DNA from 4 places in the Paenibacillus sp. NPDC058174 genome. Region 1 is predicted to be linked to each of the others. Evidence: riboswitches for the same ligand, from Rfam matches in the RefSeq annotation. Region 1 holds a riboswitch; each other region holds the start of a gene.
The links. Region 1 has a riboswitch for cyclic di-AMP ahead of ACFVVF_RS10970 (hypothetical protein). Riboswitches for the same ligand answer to the same signal wherever they lie in the genome.
Positions count from the first base shown of each region.

Region 2: it holds a riboswitch for cyclic di-AMP, as region 1 does, so the genes downstream of both, ACFVVF_RS15315 (TrkH family potassium uptake protein) here and ACFVVF_RS10970 (hypothetical protein) in region 1, are expected to answer to the same signal.
Region 3: it holds a riboswitch for cyclic di-AMP, as region 1 does, so the genes downstream of both, ACFVVF_RS06800 (APC family permease) here and ACFVVF_RS10970 (hypothetical protein) in region 1, are expected to answer to the same signal.
Region 4: it holds a riboswitch for cyclic di-AMP, as region 1 does, so the genes downstream of both, ACFVVF_RS20485 (hypothetical protein) here and ACFVVF_RS10970 (hypothetical protein) in region 1, are expected to answer to the same signal.

Region 1 covers NZ_JBHVUY010000001.1:2,468,616-2,472,196, reverse strand. Annotated here, with positions in the region: gene ACFVVF_RS10980 (RNA polymerase sigma factor) at 1-111, opposite strand, end outside; gene ACFVVF_RS10975 (class I SAM-dependent methyltransferase) at 277-1,071, shown strand; gene ACFVVF_RS10970 (hypothetical protein) at 1,149-1,574, opposite strand; cyclic di-AMP (ydaO/yuaA leader) riboswitch at 1,582-1,765, opposite strand; cyclic di-AMP (ydaO/yuaA leader) riboswitch at 2,167-2,402, shown strand; gene ACFVVF_RS10965 (hypothetical protein) at 2,615-3,034, shown strand; gene kdpF (K(+)-transporting ATPase subunit F) at 3,120-3,236, shown strand; gene kdpA (potassium-transporting ATPase subunit KdpA) at 3,254-3,581, shown strand, end outside.
Region 2 covers NZ_JBHVUY010000002.1:832,693-836,273, forward strand. Annotated here, with positions in the region: gene ACFVVF_RS15305 (copper amine oxidase N-terminal domain-containing protein) at 1-53, shown strand, start outside; gene ACFVVF_RS15310 (CPBP family intramembrane glutamic endopeptidase) at 132-1,751, opposite strand; cyclic di-AMP (ydaO/yuaA leader) riboswitch at 2,043-2,240, shown strand; gene ACFVVF_RS15315 (TrkH family potassium uptake protein) at 2,308-3,581, shown strand, end outside.
Region 3 covers NZ_JBHVUY010000001.1:1,492,619-1,496,199, reverse strand. Annotated here, with positions in the region: gene ACFVVF_RS06810 (nitroreductase family protein) at 1-90, opposite strand, end outside; gene ACFVVF_RS06805 (alpha/beta fold hydrolase) at 374-1,228, shown strand; cyclic di-AMP (ydaO/yuaA leader) riboswitch at 1,462-1,633, shown strand; gene ACFVVF_RS06800 (APC family permease) at 1,782-3,581, shown strand, end outside.
Region 4 covers NZ_JBHVUY010000004.1:278,112-281,692, forward strand. Annotated here, with positions in the region: gene ACFVVF_RS20475 (ABC transporter ATP-binding protein) at 1-802, shown strand, start outside; gene ACFVVF_RS20480 (cupin domain-containing protein) at 982-1,443, shown strand; cyclic di-AMP (ydaO/yuaA leader) riboswitch at 1,505-1,653, shown strand; gene ACFVVF_RS20485 (hypothetical protein) at 1,777-2,409, shown strand; gene ACFVVF_RS20490 (MFS transporter) at 2,513-3,581, shown strand, end outside.

The sequences.
Region 1 (3,581 bases):
GTATAAAGTGCGGTACACTTCGTTGACCGTTTCGTTATAAAGCTGTTCGAAGGCTTCCTCCTGTCCGTTCAGCGCCAAGCCGACAAGCTCAGATATCGTTGTAACCGCCACAAATAACTCCCTCCTTTATCGCTATTTACTCTATTTGGCCATTTTTCTGAAAATCGTTCGTTTTCTTTTATTTTATTTCAAAATCCATACAAATGGGAAAATTTTACCTGTATAATAGTAGCTCTGCATCTTTACGAGATTGATATCCAATAGAGGAGGAAGTCTATGTTTCCCGATTTATCGGTTCATCCTGATTTTGTAAGCGGGCAAAGCATGCCCTGGTGTAAACAGTTGGCAGTAAGGACTGGAAAGTATGAATACCCATGGACGGCGAATGTGGAGGGGCAGGCGGCGGAGACGGTCTTGACTGAAAAACTCGCTTCTGCCGTACATGGCAGAGTACTTGATGTCGGCTGCGGGCATGGTGAGTACACGAACCGCTGGTCGGAGCAAGCGGTGGAGGTCACCGGTTACGATATGACAGAAGGCTTTATTCGGACAGCCAACGAACGGTATCGAAGCGCTAATGTCCGGTATGTAGTAGGCTCAACCAAGCAGGGGCTTCCGTTTCCTGATCATTATTTCGACGTTGCTTACACAAAGAAGGGACCAACAAGCTGGTATGAGGAAGGGAATCGGGTTGTCCGGCCTGGAGGCTCGCTAATTATGCTCCATCCGGGCGACGGTAATGGAGAAGGCGGTGAATTGGGGGAGGTGTTTCCCGGCTTATTCGCCGGACCTGCACCAGGTACGCCTACGCTGGATCGCATTCAAGAGCGGCTGGCGGTTAGCGGACTTACTGACATCCGAATGACGGTGTTGAAGGAGCTGGTATGGCTGCCTGCGGCTGAGGATATTTTGGCGTTGTTATGTTTTGGTCAAAGCGACAGTTTCTCGCAATATGTAAGGGAAACATGCTTCAAAGCTATTCAGACGCAGTTCGATAAGCATGCGGAGGCTCGGGGGATTAAGACGACCGGATTTTATTACTTTATTGAAGCAAAGGCATCAGCTAAATAGAATCGCATCATTTACAGATGAAGCCGCCTCGCATTTTCGTGAGGCGGCTTCATCTATGATCCAGACTAGGGGGACAGCTAGTATAAGGACAAATAAAAGACCGATTGACGGAATAGCTCGGCATATCCGGCCTGTGAAGGCTGATGTGATTCAGGATGGGACTGGCCGCGGCATACTTGGCGTACAGCGTCATCGAAGAGACTGCGCAGCTCGGGATTTCTGACGTTCTCCGAACGGGGAGAGCCTGCAGCGGTATGCAGGTTGACCCAGCCCATATAGTGAGGTGCAGAAGAGCACCAAGCGTTCCAGTCCGCAGGCTGCTCCTTCTGCTGAATGAATAGCTCGCCCCACCCGATGCCGATATTAGTTGATAAGCGCATATAGGCGCGATAACCGGATTCAGCCGGGATGATAAACAACTCGATGTGAAGCACTTTTAATGTTGACGGCAGCTGCTGAATGTCGGGCAGCGGTTCCGTTCCTTTGTATACTACAGTTATCATTTTGCAATTCTCTCCTTGATTTCGCTTACGGAGTTAGCTGACGGATTCGGGATAGAGAGCTTCCCTACAGACGTGCGCATTGCGCTTTCGTCCGATTCACCCCGTGCCCTACGATCATCGCATCTTATGACGATGAACGCAAGCGTTGGTTCCCCCGTTTCTGTCCGATCAGAATTCAGCGATAGATGTATGAGCCATGTTCTGGCATGGCGTTCATATTAAACCGGAATCGTCACGTTGTAAAATAACAGACGGGCGATATTGCCCTTCTTTTCGGCAAATTGCCAATATACCTGCCATTATCCTCGTAAAATACGCTTCTTTCTTTGAAATTCTCATTATGGCTTCCGTAATCGCATGCAATTAAAAGCAGGTTGATCAGTGACGGGAGCCACTATGTTATCCCTAGCGTCTAGTTTTTGAAAAGGAGAGAAAGAACGAGATAAATCGATTATTTTCAAGAAGTAACATTATGTAAGCGTTATAACCTATCCTTTTCCCTCGAATTTTCAACCTATTTGCACCCGCTATCGCTTTACACAAATATTGGCTGGGAGTATGATTCGATTCATGGTTACGTAATTTGTTTCCAATGCTGCACTTGCTGAGTTCCCGTTCATTGCAACGGGAAGCGGGGGAACCACAGCGGGATAACTCCAGTATTCTGGAATTTCCCGTTTATCGCGGCGCTGCGATCCGATGTGAGAGTCGGAGGACGGCGTTGCAGGGGTGAATCATCGACCGAAAGCCATGGACTTCGGCTGATGTAGGGCAACTCTCACTGCCCGAATCCGACAGCTAACCTCGTAAGCTTATAGTTGAGAGAGGCGACAATCAACGCGATGACTTTGTCATGGCTTGTTGGCCGCGTAAATCCAGCATACCCTTTAGCGCCTAATGAAGGCGGAAGGATGTATGCCGTTTGCGCTGTCCAAGCGATGTTCTTAAGAAGCCGCGGGTGAGCACCTCTGCTCCCTGCCGGCTTCTTTTTTGTTGCCTTTTTTCCTTGCGATTTCATAAACAGGAGGCATTTTTAGAAAATGGAAACGATCGCGGTAGCCGGTTTTAACGAAATTAGCGTTAATTTTATTCGTCAGCTGCTCTACCGTCAGCTTCCTTTCATCGTGTTGACCAACAGCAAGCTGGAGGCAAAACGTATAACGGAGGTCGTAGATACATCTCTAGTCAAGGTTCTGAGGGTTCGAACAACCGCCAGAGCGTGGAGTATCCCGGAGCTGCCGATTGCAAAAGTATATATTTTCGAAAGCAGTCTTCCGCTAAGCTGCCGCTATTTAAGATATTGCAGGTCCCATTGGGCCAGTGCCCATATTTGCGTAATTACGACTCACTGGCATCCGAAGGCGATCTATAAAGCGCTTGGAGCGGATGGGATTGTTTACACGCAAGGGGAAGAGGTCGGTTTTTTGCTTTCTTTTGCGGAACAAGCGCCAGACTTATAGGACAGGAGGCTATATTCATGATGGATTTCTATATGGTTGTACTGCTGCTGGGCGTGTTCGCTATGCTGGCAGGTTTTCTGGCTTGGTGCGCTGGAACGGTCGACGGCAAAGGAGGAGAGGGAAGGTGATTCTTATTGCCATTGTTACTCTGCTGATGTTCCTGTACCTTGTTTATGCTTTGTTGAATCCCGAGAAGTTTTAGCCTAGGAGGCCATATCGATGGAAATTGTTCAAATAGCGGTCGTGGTCGTGATTCTTATCGCATTAGTCAAACCGCTAGGCACTTATGTATATCACGTATTTTCGAATGAAGCCAATTGGACGGATAAGCTGTTTGGGCCGTTTGAACGGCTGCTTTATAAGCTGATCGGGCTGAAAAACCGGGACGGCATGAGCTGGAAAAAGTATGCGTTCAGTTTTATCGTGACCAACGCGGCTCTGACGGCGGCAGGCTACTTGCTGCTGCGGCTTCAGCGGCTGCTTCCGTTTAATCCTAACGGGATGGACGGAATGGAGCCCACGTTAACATTTAATACGGTAATCAGTT
Region 2 (3,581 bases), on a different contig from region 1:
GTATTGATGATGACTATGATAAACGGGAAGCTTACAAAGAGTTTTTTCACTAGAGCTGCTCACCTGTAAAATTATGCAAAAAAAGAACCATTCCCACTGCGGGAATGGTTCTTTGTCCATCTATCCAGGCTCTAAGCGAGCGGTATATCCGGCTCCGGCCGGTGTTTCTTCCGGTGCCAGTAGCGGATGCCGCCAGCTATAATGACCGGCAGTACGACATAAATGATTGCGGCCGTCACATTAATTGCCTCGCCTGTAGCAACAAGAGACAGGCTCATGAGCAGCGTATCCAGTATCGCATGCGTGAATACCGCCGTAATGAAACCGAACCGCAAGAAGATGAAGCAGAAGACGAGGCCGAGAATAACGAGCTCGATGACCCGCGTGTAGAAGGGAAAGATCGGATAGCCGACATGTCCCAGCGCCCACATCACCGTCGGGATCAGCGAGGCGATAAAGGTGTTCTTGAACCAGCGCTTGAATATCGCGATGCCAAACAGCCGGTAGATGGCTTCCTCAGAAATCGCAGCACACCAAGCCAGTGTAGGCAGCAGCCAAAGTGTGCCTATATTGTACGGCGAGGTTGTCGCATCCGTCGTCGACCAGGAGCCGATCCCCTTTTCGAGAACGATGAATATAATCGATTGCAATCCCAGTAAAATAAGTGCCAGCAAATAGGACAACCCGACGCTGCGCCATACATGATCACCGTAGCCTCGTTCTCGGAATCCCGGCCATAGCGGGCGTTTGTTGGAGCGCCACATGCCGTCGCCGGCAACTAGCGAGAAGTAGACGGCCAGCGCTACGGGAACGAGCATGACGGCCGATATAATCTGCATGACGAGTTTTCCTTGAGCCGTCATGATTTCTTCACCGGATTGCGCCATAACGCCATCCATCATATCCAGGTTGCTGTAAATGTAGAAGATCGTAAATAATGCACTGATAAACAGTCCGCGTTTGAACGTCGTATGACGACGGTAGAGCACGGCATAAATAATGGCCAGCACGAGCGTCATCAGCGCCATGTAAAGCAAGCTGACAACCGATAAGACGTTAGCGATGCCTTTTTGCTTGTCGACATTGGATACATAATCTGCAGGCGCTGTAAAGACAGCCTTATAACGGTTAATGACCGGCTTTCCGTCAGAGCCGCTTGCAACTCCGACTGTAACTCTCAGATCGGCCTCCCCGAGCTTGTACCCCTTCGGATAAAAGACGACTTCCCCTTTCGGAGACGTGCTCGTTTCCGCCAGTTCCTCTTCGCGGAAGCCTGCGTCCATTGCCGCTTGCGTAGCTTTGAGGACGAGGCTTTCATCTTCAGGGAATGGCACTCCGCCCTTCCAGTTCCAGCCGACAATCTTGCCTGTCGTCATATGTACATACACAAAGGCGTTAGTGCCGTCGTTCATTTTCAGCTGAACCCGGAACGTATCGTAAGGAAAATCGCTGCCGTACGTTTTATCAAATTTGGTGGTTAATTTCTGCTTGGAGAAATAACCTGCAGCCAGACTGTCTGTCTGATAAATCGTATGCGCTTCGACCGGTTCCACGCGGAACTTCTCCTTGGCGAATTGCAGCGCCTGCTGCTCTGCTTTGCTTTTGCTCGCTTTGACCGATGCGATCGATTCTTCTTCCATGGAGCTGCTGCCTTGAGCCGGAAGGATCTGAGCCAGAACGAAAATAACGGCGCCAATAACGGCGGCCCACATAAATCGTTTCCAGTCGCCAGGGGCAATAGAATTAACCATGATTCACCTCGTTTTGGTATCAATATAGGCCATAGTACGGCGGAAAACAGATAAAGTAACAATACCATAGGACTCCCTATTTTATCCAATGCCAATTCAGCGGAAAAAGACCATGTAAAATATTGAACTTTGACCAGCGGCCTGTAAAAGGGAGAAATAACGAGCGGCGAGAAGCCCGGCATATGCCAGAGCTGCCCATTGGCTGAATTTGAATGAATTGAGCTTATTTTATGCACATTGCTTGTTTTGTATTGCAGTTGAAATAGGCTTATAATCGGTATCATTGTTAATTGAATAGATCAGCCGAATTTCCGCAAGAAAACGGGGGAACCATATCGTTGCCGGTACGTATTATTTCCGAGCAGCATGGGGTGAATTTCGGTGAAGTTTGTCTACGGCCAGCAGGGCCGCAGCATGCTTTGCTGAATAGGGCCGCCTTTCCAGGCCCGAATCCGTCAGCTAACCTCGCAGGCTGTATGGAACAGGACTCATCGCAGCAGCATTGGGTTTCCGGTGCTTTTTTTTATGCTCAAAAAACGGGTAAGGGATGCGTGTCATGTTGAAATTTATCGATGTTCGCAAATGGTCACCGCCGCGCATACTCGTATCCGGCTTTGCGGCTATTATCTTTATTGGCGCTATTCTGCTTAGCATGCCGTTTGCTTCGGCTGATGGAACGCGGCTAAGATTTCTTGATGCCTTATTTACAGCAACGTCTGCGACCTGCGTAACGGGACTGGCGGTTGTCGATACCGGCACCTATTTCTCTACGGCAGGCCAGCTTATTATATTGCTTTTAATTCAAGTCGGCGGCCTTGGCTTTATGACGATGGGCACTCTGTTCGCGCTTGTACTCCGTAAACGAATCTCACTGAAGGAACGTCTCGTTCTTCAGGAAGCGATGAATCAGTCGAGCATGGAGGGCATTGTTAGGCTGATCCGAAAAGTGTTTATTTACTCCTTATCGATCGAAGTAGTTGGCGCGCTGCTGTTCACCATCCGTTTTTCCTTCGATATGCCGCTTGGAAAAGCAGCGTACTTCGGCCTGTTTCATGCCGTATCCTTTTTCAACAACGCAGGATTTGATATTTTCGGTCATTTCCGGGGTTTAACTGCCTATGTCGGCGATCCTCTGGTCAATATTACATCGATGCTGCTGATCGTGCTTGGCGGCCTCGGCTTTATCGTCATATCCGACCTGCTTGAAATAAAGAAAAACAAACGGCTGTCGATGCACAGCAAAGTCGTGCTTTCGATGACCGGGACGTTGATCCTAGTTGGCGCAATCGTTATTTTCATCTTTGAGTTCTCGAATACGAAGACATTGGGTTCCCTGAATTGGGGCGAAAAGGTGCTGGCTTCTTTCTTCCAGTCCATTACGCCGAGAACGGCAGGCACAAATACGCTAGATTACTCCTCTTTGCATCAGGCAACCTTGTTCTTCACCGTCATTCTGATGTTCATCGGCGCTTCGCCGGGCTCAACGGGCGGCGGGATTAAGACGACCACCTTCGCGACGCTGATAGGCGCTGTAGTGGCAATGGGCCGCGGCCGTGAGGATATTGTCATGTTCCGTTACCGGCTGGGCAAAGACCGGATTTTCAAAGCGCTGACGATAACGATGCTGTCGCTGGCGCTCGTCATTGGGGTTACGATGCTGCTGACGACGACGGAGGATCATCAGTTCATCCTAATATTGTTCGAAACGACCTCCGCGTTCGGTACAGTTGGATTAACGGCGGGTTTGACACCAGATCTGTCGGACTTCGGCAGAGTAGTCATTGCGCTGACGATGTTTGCAGGCAGACTGGGGCCTTTGACACTTGCTTA
Region 3 (3,581 bases), 980 kb from region 1:
CCAGCGATTGAGAAACAAGGAGGATACACCATGCTCGGCGTTGCGATGAGACTGTACAGCTTCAGAAACCTGTTCTACAATATGGGTCATTTAAGACACACCTTTCCAATGGGAATTATTTGTTTTATTCTATTCTAGCATTTTGATTTTGATAAAACAAGATTACCTATTATGTACCGGTTACAGCGAATAAAGCAATCGGTTTATCCATTGAGATGAATCACATTCCTTCATATTAAAGTAATCTCCTGAATAAAGGCTAGCAATTATGAGTCGCATTTTTGACTTGAAGAATAACTGTTTCAATGCAGCCTGAATCGTTTAAGAGAATGTACAATCGCATAACCAAATTAGAGAAGGATGGTGTTCATCGATGGAAAAACATACGGTTCATGTTAATGGCATCGATATGGTCTATGAAGAGTGCGGCAGCGGCAACAAAAAAACGGTTATTTTACTGCACGGCTTCTGCGGTTCTTCTCGTTACTGGCATAAAGTTTGTCCTTTGTTAAGTGATAACTATCGCATTATTATGCCGCAGCTTCGCGGCCACGGCGAGACAACCGCCCCTGAAGGTGCTTATACAATGGAACTGATGGCAGACGATGTTTTATGCCTGATGGACAAGCTCGGCATACACAAAGCATCACTGTTTGGCCATTCTCTGGGCGGGTATATTACGCTTGCCTTTGCAGACCAGTATCCCCACCGGCTTGCAGGACTTGGTCTCATTCACTCGACAGCACTTCCGGATTCGGAGACGATGAAGCAGAAGCGTCTGGAAGATATTGATACAATTCGCGAAGGCGGAATCGCTGCCTATATCAGCGAGCTCATTCCGAAGCTGTTTTTGGAATCAAAGCGCGAAGAAAAGCAAGAGGATGTGGATGAATTCATTAGGGCAGGCAAGCGGATGAAGCCCGAGGGGGCGATTCATACGCTTGAAGGGATGATGCAGCGTCCGGATCGAAGCAAAGTGCTGGCGAAAGCGAACTTTCCGATATTGCTGGTCGCGGGTGCAAAGGATGATGTTATTTCACCGATTGCGACATTTTCCCTGACGGAATCGGGCGCCTACAAGTCGACGTACGATTACCCGCATATTTCGGAAAATACGTTTGAAGGCGTCGCGCATATGAGTCTGGTGGAGGCGCCGGATCAGTTGTCCCGTGTGATCGCAAACTATTTGAAAACGCTTAATGAGAAGGAAACGGTACGGACAAAATAACCGCTAGCGGATTGCGCCGCCGGGTTCGGGATGGATGGAATACTCCCGAACCCGGCGGCGTTGTTCATAGACTGCGAGAAATCGCAATAATTGGAGCTTTGGAGCGCGGCATTAGTATGTAAGCGCTTTTCCGTATGCTTTCTAATCCGAATTGAACGAAAAACGAATTAAAGCAGGTTTTACATTAGTTGGCTGCAGGCGTAATATTAGTCCGTAATCAATCGAATAGGGTTCAATTCTAATCGCTAAATTTCCGTTCAGGAAAACGGGGGAACCAATCATGATGCGGCTTCATTTGAAGCTGTGCCATACGGGGTGAATCCTTATGCTTACCAGCATGGGGTAGGGCGACTCTCGCCGTCCGAATCCGTCAGCTAACTTCGTCAGCGTTGAATGAGAGAGGGTTGTGAACCGGTGTGAAAAACACAGGCTTCCTGCCTGTGTTTTTTGTATGCAAAAAAAGGGATACGTCGATTGGGGGATGGCGCGCTCTGGATTGTTCATTCAGGTAAAGGGAATTATAAAAAAACTAAACTATGCGGCGGTGAAAGAAGTGCTATCTTCCCTTAAACGATTTCTAATTGGAAGACCGTTAAAATCAACACAATTGGGCGAGCAAAAGCTGAACAAAACAAAAGCGCTCGCTATTTTATCTTCAGACGCGCTGTCATCTGTCGCTTACGGGCCGGAGCAAATCCTGATCGTACTCATGACAGTAGGCGCTGCAGCCTTCTGGTATTCGATTCCGATTGCCATCGGCGTGCTGGTGCTGCTGCTCGCTCTTATTTTGTCTTACCGGCAAATTATTTTCGCATATTCGCATGGCGGAGGCGCTTACGTCGTATCCAAGAACAATCTCGGGATGTTCTCCGGTCTTGTTGCCGGCGGCTCGCTGCTTGTCGACTATATATTGACCGTGGCCGTCAGCGTATCGGCGGGTACAGATGCGGTTACATCGGCTTTTCCAAGCCTGCATCCTTACAACGTGCCCATTGCTATTCTGTTCGTCCTGTTCATTACGACGCTTAATCTGAGGGGCGTAACGGAATCCGCATCCATATTAGCTTATCCCGTATATTTGTTCGTATTAGCATTGCTGATCTTGATTGGCGTTGGCCTCTTTAAAATATTGACGGGTCAAGTGTCACCGGAGCTGCATACTGCAATTGGAACGCCGGTTGCCGGTATTGGATTATTCCTTATCTTAAAAGCATTCGCCTCCGGCAGCTCGGCTTTGACCGGTGTTGAAGCAATATCGAATGCGATTCCGAACTTCAAACAGCCGTCACCGAATAATGCGGCCAAAACGCTAATCGCCATGGGCTCGCTGCTGGCTATTCTGCTCTCGGGCATTGTTTTTCTGGCCTATTATTACGGCATTAGCCCGAGGGTGGAAGTAACCGTCGTATCGGATATTGCCGAGCAGGTATTCGGGCGCCACTTTATGTATTACTTCATCCAGGGAACGACAGCTTTAATTCTGATCCTGGCGGCCAACACCGGCTATTCAGCGTTTCCGCTGCTGGCTGTGAACTTGGCGAAGGATAAATTTATTCCGCGAATGTTCACGATTAGAGGAGACCGGTTGGGCTATTCCAACGGCATCATTAGTCTGGGACTGCTCTCGATTCTGCTTATTCTGGCATTCGAGGGACGTACCGATCAGTTGATTCCGCTCTATGCAGTAGGCGTGTTTATTCCATTCACCCTGTCGCAAACGGGCATGATGGTGAAGTGGCTGCGGGAAAAACCAGCCGGCTGGGTGCCGAAGTTCATTATCAATACGACGGGAGCGTTAATCAGCTTACTCGTCAGCCTGATGTTTTTTCTGACGAAGTTCGGTCAAGTCTGGCCGATTCTGGTGTTCCTGCCGCTTATTCTCTGGTTCTTTTACCGGATTAGAAAGCATTATGAGGCTGTTGCCGATCAGCTGCGGATAACGACCTGCGAGCCGGCTATTCCAATTGAAGGCAATGTCATCATCGTGCCCGTAGCGGGAATTACTCATGTCGTCGAAAATTCTTTAAATTATGCAAAATCATTGTCTGCGCATCAAATTATTGCCGTCCACATTCCGTTTGAGCGGGAGGAGGAAGCGATCTTTGAGGAGAAATGGAGCAAGTGGCAGCCCGATGTGAGGCTGGTTACACTGCATTCCCCTTATCGGAGCCTGATCGAGCCGCTGACTAAATTTATCGATACGGTACAGCGCAAAGCGGGAGAAGCGAACTATCAGGTCACAGTCATTATTCCGCAGTTCATTCCGAAGAAGGCATGGCATAACATTTTGCACAACCAATCCAGCTTTTTGCTGCGGGCTCACTTGCTGTTCAGGCGGGACGTTATCGTAACG
Region 4 (3,581 bases), on a different contig from region 1:
CTACCTGAAATTAATAGATACCGATCCGGACATCGCAGACGCGCCTAATGCCCGTGATATCGGCCTTGTTAAGGGAGATATCCGCTACAACGATGTAACCTTCGGCTATGAGGGCAAAGATAAGGTATTAAACGGAATCAGCTTGTCGATTAAGGCAGGCGAAACGGTCGCCTTCGTGGGGCCTTCCGGTGCAGGGAAGACGACGCTGTGCAGTCTTCTGCCTCGCTTCTATGAGGTGGACGGCGGCAGCATTTCTGTCGACGGGCATGATATTCGCGAAGTGACGATGGAATCGCTGCGCAAGCAGATCGGCATCGTACAGCAGGATGTGTTCCTGTTCCATGGCACGATCCGTGAAAATATCGCCTACGGCAAGCTGGACGCTTCCGAGGCGGAGATCAGGGAAGCGGCACGCCGGGCACGGCTGGAGGAATTCATTGCTGCGCAGCCGAACGGGCTGGATACGGTCGTCGGCGAGCGGGGCGTGAAGCTGTCCGGCGGCCAGAAGCAGCGGATGGCGATTGCCCGGATGTTCTTGAAGAATCCGCCGATTCTTATATTGGACGAAGCGACCTCGGCGCTGGACACCGAGACGGAAGCGGCGATTCAGCAGTCGCTGGCGGAGCTCTCCGTTGGCAGAACGACGCTCGTTATCGCCCACCGCTTGGCAACGATCAAGAATGCCGACCGCATTGTCGTCGTAACGGAAGAAGGTATTTCCGAGCAAGGGCGGCATGACGAGTTGGTGGCTACCGGCGGCGTATACAGCCGTCTTCATCAGGCACAGTTTGGTACAGCGTAACGGATACAAATGCCAAAAAGCCTGTTCCTATCGCTTCCGTCTCAGGGGCGGCTAGGAGCAGGTTTTTTATTAAGCCTTCTCGTGAGATGCAATGCCGCTCGTTTGACGATTTCTCGGCATTCGGTATAAAATTTGAAGCAGTAACGAAGCTTTAGAAAGAGATTGGGAGGAGAGATCATATGAGCAATACGGTTAAACAGCTGTCCCCTTTGGTTGAAGCTTTAGGATTAAAGCCGCATGTAGAGGGCGGCTGGTACAAGGAGCTATGGAAAGCATCTTTTGAAATTCCGCATCAGGTGCTCGGCGAGCCCTATTCGGGACCTCGTTTTGCAGCTTCTTCGATTTACTTCCTGCTGCATCCTGATGAATTCTCCGATTGGCATAAAGTGCATTCGGACGAGCTGTGGCTGTGGCATTCCGGCGGCCCAATGAAGCTTACGCTTGGGGGCACAGAGGATGCGCCGCATACCCGCCAGGAAATTATGCTGGGCGGCGATGTTCTGAATGGCCAGCAGCCGCAAGCGCTGGTACCGGCAGGAGAATGGCAAATGTCGCATCCGCTGGGGGACGAGCCTGTATTCGTATCCTGCGTTGTAGCTCCGGGCTTCCATTATGATGATTTCAAGCTGATCGAGCGCTAAAATTATAGGCTTTGGCTGGAATTTGCCGGATCGTTTGACAAATGGTTTGGGCATCTTTTAAAATTAGATTACGCTTAATTTCCGGCATTGCCGGAAAGCGGGGGAACCAAATGCAAGTGGGGCGAATAGGTATTGATGCCATGCATCAGCCTTAGGGTACCATCTACCCGAGTCCGTCAGCTAACCTCGTCAGCAGTGGATGGGTCATCTCATGTATGAATACGAATGTTTATGACCCTTGCAAACCTTAGGATTGTAAGGGTCTTTTTGTGTTTTTATCGACCCCCGCTGGTGAAGCGTGCACCACAAATTCTTTTTTAAGGAGGAGTTTGTATGCCGCAGCCCCAATATTCGGTTACTTTGAACAATGGCAATCCGGTCTTGCTGGAGGGAGATTCGCAGCTCGCAGAGCTGGTTGAAGCCATCGGCAGGGGGGAGTTTCCGGACAGCACCCGCATTCAAGTGACCACGCAATTCCATCGTCCTAGCGATCTGACACCTGAGGCACGCGTCAGCCTGGAAGTACTTCATCAGGCCGGCGTCATTCTAGTCAATCACACCCCCATTCTGAAAGGCATCAATGACGACCCGTTTCAATTGGCGCATATGCTGAATCAACTGGCCTGGATCGGCGTAACGCCGGCTCTGGTGTTTATTCAGCGTCCCGAAAGCGGCGACAGAGAGGCTTCCGTTCGTTTGAAACGCGCCTTTCAAGTCGTGGAGGGAGCGAAGGCGCTCATCTCCGCCGGCGGAAGCCCGCTAAAGCTCGTTATGTATCACAGCTCCGGCAAGATCGAGATTGTGTCGATCGACAATGGCAAGGCTTATTTAAAGTATCATCATTCGAAGTACGGCCGCGAGGGACATTTCATGATGCTGGATTGTCCGGATGACGCCATATGGTTCGATGAATTGCCGGGCAGCGAGCCCTATGGCAGGGTAGGGGATGGAGCCGCTTTCATGTAAAACGTTGATTTACAGCGGGATTTGGCTGCGTTATGATGGTCTTTAGCTGGGAAGCGGGGTACGCTTTCCAAATTCATAACGAAAGTCGAAGGGATTTTACAGCATGCGCGAGTCCTTATGGACGAAAAACTTCATTTTATTGTGTTGCTCGAATTTATTTCTTTTTATGGCGATCGAAATGCTGCTGCCTACATTGCCGATTTTTGCGGCAGACCAAGGCAGCACAGAGTCGCAAATCGGCTTGATACTAGGCTTCTTTACGTTTGCCGCCGTTCTATCCCGTCCATTGACAGGGGCGGGGATGAAGCGGCTGGGCAAAAAGGGGCTGCTGCTCGTTGGCGTCATTATTTGCTTGATCGGAATGGCGAGCTATTATGTCGCGGGTACGTTGTCCGTCCTGCTTCTGCTCCGTGTCGTGCACGGCATTGGCTTTGGACTGGCGACGACGATGTTCGGAACCGTCGTATCCGATGTGATCCCGGCTTCGCGCCGGGGTGAAGGAATGGGCTTTTTTGCGACAGGTAATGCAATTTCCTTCTCATTAGGTCCGTTTCTTGGCATCTGGCTGCTCGACCATTACAGCTACGGCGGATTGTTTGGCTTCGGAGTCGTTATTCTGCTGCTGTCGCTGTTCTTCACCTTATTCGTCCGGCTATCTCCTGAAGGACAGGCGCAGATCAAGGCTAACGCCAAGGAGCGGGAAGCTGAAGCGGCGATCAGAGAGACCGCTGCTGGCTCCGAAAAATCATGGGTTCATGATGTCGTGGAGAGGAAGGCGCTGTTCCCGTCCTTGCTCGGCATGATGGTAGGCTTCGCTTTTGGCGGCCTGCTGAGCTTTATTACGCTGTTCGGCATCGAAAAGGGACTGGCCAATATCGGCTATTTCTTCCTCGTCGTTGCAATCAGCGAGGTACTCATCCGGTTCGTCAGCGGCCCGTTGTTTGACCGGAAAGGCCGGTTCTGGGTGTTATTCCCTTCAGCCGTATTGTGCGTAATTGGCTGTGTACTGCTGTACAAGACGGAGACGACCGCGATGCTGCTGCTGGCTGCTGTGTTCTATGGCCTAGGCTTCGGAGCTTTGTTCCCGGCCTTGCAGGCATGGGTCATTAATAGAGTGGAACCGCAACGGCGTGGCGTCGCTACGGCAACCTACTATAATTTGTTTGATATCG